2 regions of the Streptomyces sp. C11-1 genome follow, and region 2 is predicted to be linked to the other one. Evidence: riboswitches for the same ligand, from Rfam matches in the RefSeq annotation. Region 2 holds a riboswitch; the other holds the start of a gene.
The links. Region 2 has a riboswitch for cyclic di-AMP ahead of RI138_RS29575 (M23 family metallopeptidase). Riboswitches for the same ligand answer to the same signal wherever they lie in the genome.

Region 1 (3,395 bases), 4.0 Mb from region 2:
GCCCAGTCGTCCTCGTACAGCGGGTCCTCGATGGAGACCAGCGGGTACGCGGAGACGAGCTCCTCGTAGTACTCGGTCATCTCGGCGGCCGAGCGGGACTTGCCCTCGAACTCGTAGACGCCGTCCTTGTAGAACTCGGAGGCGGCCACGTCGAGCGCGAGCGCCACGTCACGGCCCGGGACGTAGCCGGCCTCCTTGATGGCCTCGACGATGAGGTCCAGGGCGGCGCGGTTGGACTCCAGGTTCGGGGCGAAGCCGCCCTCGTCGCCGAGTCCGGTGGACAGGCCCTTGGTCTTGAGGACCTTCTTCAGCGTGTGGTAGATCTCCGCACCCCAGCGCAGGGCCTCGGAGAAGGACTCCGCGCCGATCGGGGCGATCATGAACTCCTGGATGTCCACGTTGGAGTCGGCGTGCGAGCCGCCGTTCAGGATGTTCATCATCGGAACGGGCAGCAGGTGCGCGTTCGGGCCGCCGAGGTAGCGGAAGAGCGGCAGGTCGGACGCCTCGGAGGCGGCGTGGGCGACGGCCAGCGAGACGCCGAGGATGGCGTTCGCGCCGAGCGAGGCCTTGTTCTCGGTGGCGTCCAGGTCGAACATCGCCTGGTCGATGAGGCGCTGCTCGGTGGCGTCGTACCCGACGAGCTCCGGGCCGATCTGCTCGATGACGGCGAGGACGGCCTTCTCGACACCCTTGCCCTGGTAGCGGTTGGGGTCACCGTCGCGAAGCTCGATGGCCTCGAACGCACCGGTGGAGGCGCCGGACGGAACGGCAGCACGACCCGTACTGCCGTCGTCGAGGCCAACCTCGACCTCGACCGTGGGGTTCCCCCGGGAGTCGAGGATTTCCCTGGCTACGACGACGTCGATGGACGGCACGAGGCATCTCCTTCTGGGATATGACACTGGTTGTGCAGGGTCACTGTGGCCTTGCGACACGAGCCTAACCGGCCCGGCCGCGTGAGCCGGCCGACCGCCCGCCTCCTGGGACGAAAAAGGACCCAAGGACCCGCATGACGGGACAAAACTCCAAAAATCTACTGAGCAGTAACAAGTACTGCCGGCAAGCTGCCGACAAGAGGTGAACGCATCCGGCCCCTGGCGCACGCCGCACCCGCGCCCCGCACGCCCAAAGACCCCGGCCCGGCGCGCACGGGGGTGAGCGCGCCGGGCCGGGGAGCCGTGCGAGGGAGGGGGCCGCCGGACATCCTCCCTCCGGGGAGGAGAGACGGCGTTCTACTTCAGGTGGAGCTGCTGACCCGGGAAGATCAGGTCCGCGTCCTCGACGATGTCGTCGTTGAGCTTGAAGAGCTTGCTCCAGCCGCCCTTGACGTCTTCCTTCTCGGCGATGCTGCTCAGCGTGTCGCCGGGCTTGACCTCGTACTCGCCATCACCCTTCTTGACCTTCTCGCCGGTCGGGGTGGTGACGGTCTCCTTGCTCTCGGCCTTCTTCTCGGCCTGCGGAGCGGTGCGCTGCTCGCTGCGCGTGGTGGGCTGCTCGGCCTGGCGCTCGGGCTGCGCCTGGCCGGAGCCGGTGTTCACACCCGGGTCCACACCGTCGTTGGTGAGACCGCCCGCACCGGCGCAGGCCCAGGCGCCCGGGCCCTGCATGTCGAGGAGCTTCTCGGCGGTGGCGATCTGCTGGCCCTTGGTGGCCAGGTCGGCGCGCGGGGCGTACTGCGTACCTCCGGCGGCGGCCCAGCTGGACTGCGAGAACTGGAGCCCGCCGTAGTAGCCGTTGCCGGTGTTGATGGACCAGTTGCCGCCGGACTCGCACCGGGCGACGGCGTCCCAGGTCTCGACGGAGGCCGCGGAAGCGCTGGTCGCACCCATCAGCGGGACGGCGACGGCGGCACCGGCGACACCCGCGAGGGTGGCGAGACGGACGGCCTTGGACGGGCGGCGGTGCTTGCCCTTGCTGTTCAGCAGCATGGAACGAATCTCCTCACCGACGCCTACGAGGTGAGCTGTCGGGTTCGGGCTGATGAGTTGCCCGGTCGCGCGGCTCGCACGACTTCACCCCAAGCCGGTCCCGTACGGATCCGGCGGCCTACCTTGGTTCCCCCGCTCCTGCCTACGGCGCTTACGCGTCTGTTCCCCTCGACCGACGGCAGGATTCGGCGTGACGGTCGACGGGGCCCGCGGTGCGAGCGGTTCCGACCGTAAACACAGGCAACCCCGACATTCAAAGATGGACATAGGGGGCAATAAGCCCGAACTCGCCAGGAGCGGCAGACCGTTTCCGCAGGTCGGAGGCGATGCGTGCGGACGAGCCGGGCGAGCTGGGTCAGTTGAAGCAAAGAGACCCATGTCTCACTTACACAAAAGTGGACATAGGCCTCTGAACTGCCCGGGATTTCGGGGCGTTTTCCCGAATTTGAATCAGTTGGCGGCGGGCTCCCCCGCGGCCTCGGAAGCACCCTGCCCCAGCCCCACGTCCAGGCTCTGACCGGGGAGGATCAGGTCCGGGTCGGAGCCCAGGAGGTCCTTGTTGGCCTCGTACAGACCGGTCCAGCCCTGGGGAAGTTTCTGTGCGTCAGCAATCGCCCAGAGGTTGTCCCCGGGCTGCACGACGTAGTCACCGGCGGCCGCGCCGCCGTCCCGCACGTCGCCCTCGCCCCGCGAAGCGTGCCGGCCGGACTCACGGGGGCCGCCCCCGCCCGCGGCGTCGGCCTCCTCGGGCGCGGGGGCGCCCCGGTGCTTGCCGCCGGCCTCGCGCTCGTCGCCCGTCGAGGCGTCGGGGGCGGTGGAGGGCTCCGAGGCGTCGGGCACCTCGGACGCCGGCGGGGCGGAAGGGGTCGTCGAGGGGGCGGGGTCACCGCTCTCCTCCCCCGCACCGCCGTCGCCGTCACCCTTGGCGGCGTCGCCCGCACCGGCGGACGCATCAGGCGTATCGCCCTTACTTCCCTTATTGCCCTTGTCGTCCTTGTCGTCCCCGTCGCCCCTGCCGCTTCCATCAGCCTGGTCGACCGTGTTCGATTCACCCGTCTCGCCGGATGCGTCCGTCCCGTCGGTCGGGGCTGACGTCGGCTCACCCGAGGGCGCGGTGCCCGGGTCGACTCCCGGCAGGCTGCCGTCCACCGCGAGGCCAGAGATCACCGCGCAGCTCGGCCAGGCCTTCGCCCCCTGGTCGTCCAGGACCTTCTCGGCGACGGCGATCTGCTGCGAGCGACTGGCGAGGTCGGCCCGGGGCGCGTACGTGGTGCCGCCGTACGCCGACCAGGTCTCCTGCGAGAACTGGAGCCCGCCGTAGTAGCCGTTGCCGAGATCGGCGCTCCACATGCCGCCGCTCTCGCACTCCGCGACCCGGTCCCAGGTGGCGGACTCGGCCGCGTGTGCGCCGCTCGCGCCGAGCAGCGGGATGGCGATGGCCGATCCCGTGACGCCTGCGGCGACGAC
Region 2 (3,395 bases):
GCGCGGAGGCGGACGGCTGGATGTACCGGCAGGCCGGCGGTTCCGGCCGCGCGATGCAGGCTCTGCGCGTCCGGGTGCCCTACGGGGCCCAGGGCGACCTGGTCCGGGTGCACCCCGGCGAGGAGTGGCTGTACGTGCTCGGCGGGCGGCTGCGGGTCGGGCTCGGCGACACCGTGCACGACCTCGACCCCGGCGACAGCGCCCACTTCGACTCGCTCACCCCGCACCGGATCGCGGCTCTGGACCACGGCGGCGCGGAACTGCTCTTCGTCCACTCCCTGCTCCAGAGCCCCGCGGCCGAGCTCTGCCTCGGCAACGCCCTCCACGTGCGCTGACCCCTTCGTTCCACCGGCCGCGAGGCCGGCAGAGAGGACCGTCATGTCCGATTCCGAGCATTACGACCCGCTGAGCCCGAGGCACCCGAAGAAGGGTGACTCGCAGGAGCGCCGGATGCCGCGCGGCCTCGTGATCCGGCTCTTCGCCTACCTCGTGGTCGGCCATGTGATCGCGGCCTTCCTCTACGTGCTCTTCGTGGTGGCGGGCGCGGAGTAGCCCTCAGCCCTGGTCGAGCAGCCGCTCGCGCAGGCGCTCCCGGGTCTGGGGGGAGACCTTCAGCCCCTCCGTCAGGTAGCGGTCCGTCGTTCCCCAGATCTCCTCGATCGTCGCGAAGGCCGCCGCCAGGTATTCGCGCTGCGCCCCGAAGAGCGGGTTGAGGAGCTCCATGACCTCGGGGGACATCCCGGTCTCGGACATGTCGGCGCGCTGCACCTTGTACCGGCGGTGGGGATCGTTGGACTTGAGGTAGTCCGTCTCGATCGCCTCGCGCTCGACGCCGACCGCCAGCAGAGAGACCGCTATCGAGAGCCCGGCCCGGTCCTTGCCCGCGGCACAGTGCATCAGCGCCGGGACGCTGTCCTCGGCCAGTGCGTGCAGGACCCGGCTGTGCTCGGCGGTGCGGTCCTTGATCGTCGACCGGTACATCCGGATCATGCGCTCGGTGCCCTGGCCGTCCGCGAGGATCGAGCGCAGCTGCTCGATGTTCCCGTCGCGGACCAGGCGCCAGAACTCGGCGCCGTCGGCCGGGTCCGAGAGAGGAATGCTGACATTGCGGACACCGGTCAGCTCGATGTCGTACCCGTCGAGCCGGTGGTCGGCGGAATTGCGGAAGTCGAAGACCGTGTGCAGCCCGAGCCCGCCGAGGAAGGCCGCGTCCTCGGCGGTGGCGTGCGCCAGGTGGCCGCTGCGGTAGAGCCGGCCGAAGGCGGTGTGCCTCCCGTCCGTGGTGGGGAGCCCGCCCACATCGCGGAAGTTGCGGACTCCGGTCAGGGCGGTCTCTGCCGGCGGGACCTGCGGCACCTGCTGCGTCACGGGGGCTCCTGGAATCTCTGGCGCCGGCGCGGCTCGCCGGCGAGGGCGCTCCCGTGACGATACGACATCGATTCGACGGAAAATCATCACGGTTGCCCGCTCCGGCCGGGGTGTCGCGGGGGTGTGTCTGACGCCGCATCACGAGTCCCGCCCGCGACATGTCCGTATTGGTGCATTTCGCAGAACATGCCCCGCTAATGGGGGAGATGGGATTCCGTGGGTGAGCGGGATCATATCCGTGACGGTCCGTGGTGATCGCTCCCCGGCCCATTCCCGTTGCCCGTACGGAAAGCCAAGATCCGTAATCCACGGAGTGTGACGGGAAATCCGGACCGCGATCGAATCCATGATTCCCACGCGCAACCGATGGCTTGTTCTGCTCGTCCTGACTCGTTTACGGTCACCGTCAATCCGGACGGACCGCCTAATCCTGCCGCCGCCCGGAATTCGCACCCACCCACTCACGTGTGGCAGGAGCGGGGGACCCAGGTAAGTCGCCGGCCCGGAGTGATCCGGACCGGCTCGGGGTGAAGTCGCCACCGTGCGACCGGGCATCTCCAGCCCGAACCCGACAGCTCACCTCGCAGGCGCCGGAGAGGAAATTCCCCATGCCCGCAAAGGGTAAGCACCGCCGTCCGAAGTCCGGCCCGATCTCCCGCGGCGTGCTCGCAGCGGGAACCGGCGGCGCCGCACTCGCCCTCCCGCTCATCGGCGCCACCGGAGCCGGCGCCGCGCAGCAGGCCGCTCCCGCCGTCAAGCCCGCCGCCGCGTCGGTCGCCGCCGCGCACACCGTGCCGCAGACCGCCCCCGTCGAGTCGAAGGCCGCCCCGAAGACCTACTCCGTGGTCCGGGGTGACTACCTGTCGAAGATCGCCGCCGAGCACCAGCTCAAGGGCGGCTGGCAGAAGCTGTACAAGGACAACCGCTCCACCGTCGGCGAGAACCCCAGCCTGATCCTCCCCGGCATGAAGCTGACCCTCGGCACCAAGGCGTCCGCCCCGGCCGCTCCTTCGACGGCCGGGAAGTCCGCACCGGCTCCGCAGGCCGCCCCGAAGAAGGCCGAGCAGGCCGCCCCCAAGGCCGCCCCCAAGGAGGACCCGAAGCCGGACACGATCTCCGCCGACGACTCCGAGGGCTCCGGAAGCTCCGCGCAGACCGGCTCCTCCGAGGCGACCGGCTCCGGCTGGACGACCCCGCTGGCCAACGCCAACGTCACCACCCAGTACCGCGCTTCCGGCTCCAGCTGGTCCAGCGGCTACCACACCGGCTCGGACTTCCAGGCCCCCTCCGGCACCCCGATCCGCGCCATCGGCCCGGGCACCGTGGTCTCGGCCGGCTGGAGCGGTTCGTACGGCAACGAGGTCGTCATCAAGCACGAGGACGGCATGTACTCCCAGTACGCCCACCAGTCCTCGCTGAGCGTCTCCGTCGGCCAGACCGTCACCGGCGGCCAGCAGATCGGGCTCTCCGGCTCCACCGGCAACTCCACCGGCCCGCACCTCCACTTCGAGGTCCGCACCGGTCCGGGCTACGGCTCCGACGTCGACCCGATCGCCTACCTGCGACAGCACGGCGTCTCCCTCTGATCCGAGGGCGACAAGAAGTGAGTGAGGGGCGGTGCGCGGCGGCGCACCGCCCCTCCACTTATTCCAGCTTTACCAAAACCTGACCGGGTGGTCTATCTCACCACCCGTCAACCCCATATTACGGTCGCGTAGGTCACATTGAACGGTGCAGGATATGTGCTTGTGGCAGACGATTCGAGAAACAACCAGCAGCACATCATCGGGTCGTACGCGGCGATTGGCGACAGCTTCACCGAGGGCGTCGGGGACCCCGGCCCCGACGGGACCTTCGTCGGCTGGGCGGACCGGTTCGCGGTGCTCCTCGCCGACCGGCTCCCGGCCCCCGACGTGGCGACCAGCCCGGAGGACTCCCCGCACGGGGACTTCCGCTACGCCAATCTCGCCGTACGCGGACGTCTCCTCGACCAGATCGTCGAGGAGCAGATCCCCCGCGCCAAGGAA

Region 1: another riboswitch for cyclic di-AMP. It lies ahead of RI138_RS11815 (transglycosylase family protein); the one in region 2 lies ahead of RI138_RS29575 (M23 family metallopeptidase).

The regions. Positions count from the first base shown of each region.
Region 1 is NZ_CP134500.1:2,692,942-2,696,336, forward strand. Features, by position in the region: gene eno (phosphopyruvate hydratase) at 1-875, opposite strand, end outside; gene RI138_RS11815 (transglycosylase family protein) at 1,233-1,928, opposite strand; cyclic di-AMP (ydaO/yuaA leader) riboswitch at 1,934-2,088, opposite strand; gene RI138_RS11820 (transglycosylase family protein) at 2,379-3,395, opposite strand, start outside.
Region 2 is NZ_CP134500.1:6,699,218-6,702,612, forward strand. Features, by position in the region: gene RI138_RS29560 (helix-turn-helix domain-containing protein) at 1-335, shown strand, start outside; gene RI138_RS29565 (DUF6126 family protein) at 379-552, shown strand; gene RI138_RS29570 (tyrosine-protein phosphatase) at 556-1,368, opposite strand; cyclic di-AMP (ydaO/yuaA leader) riboswitch at 1,813-1,973, shown strand; gene RI138_RS29575 (M23 family metallopeptidase) at 1,977-2,954, shown strand; gene RI138_RS29580 (SGNH/GDSL hydrolase family protein) at 3,117-3,395, shown strand, end outside.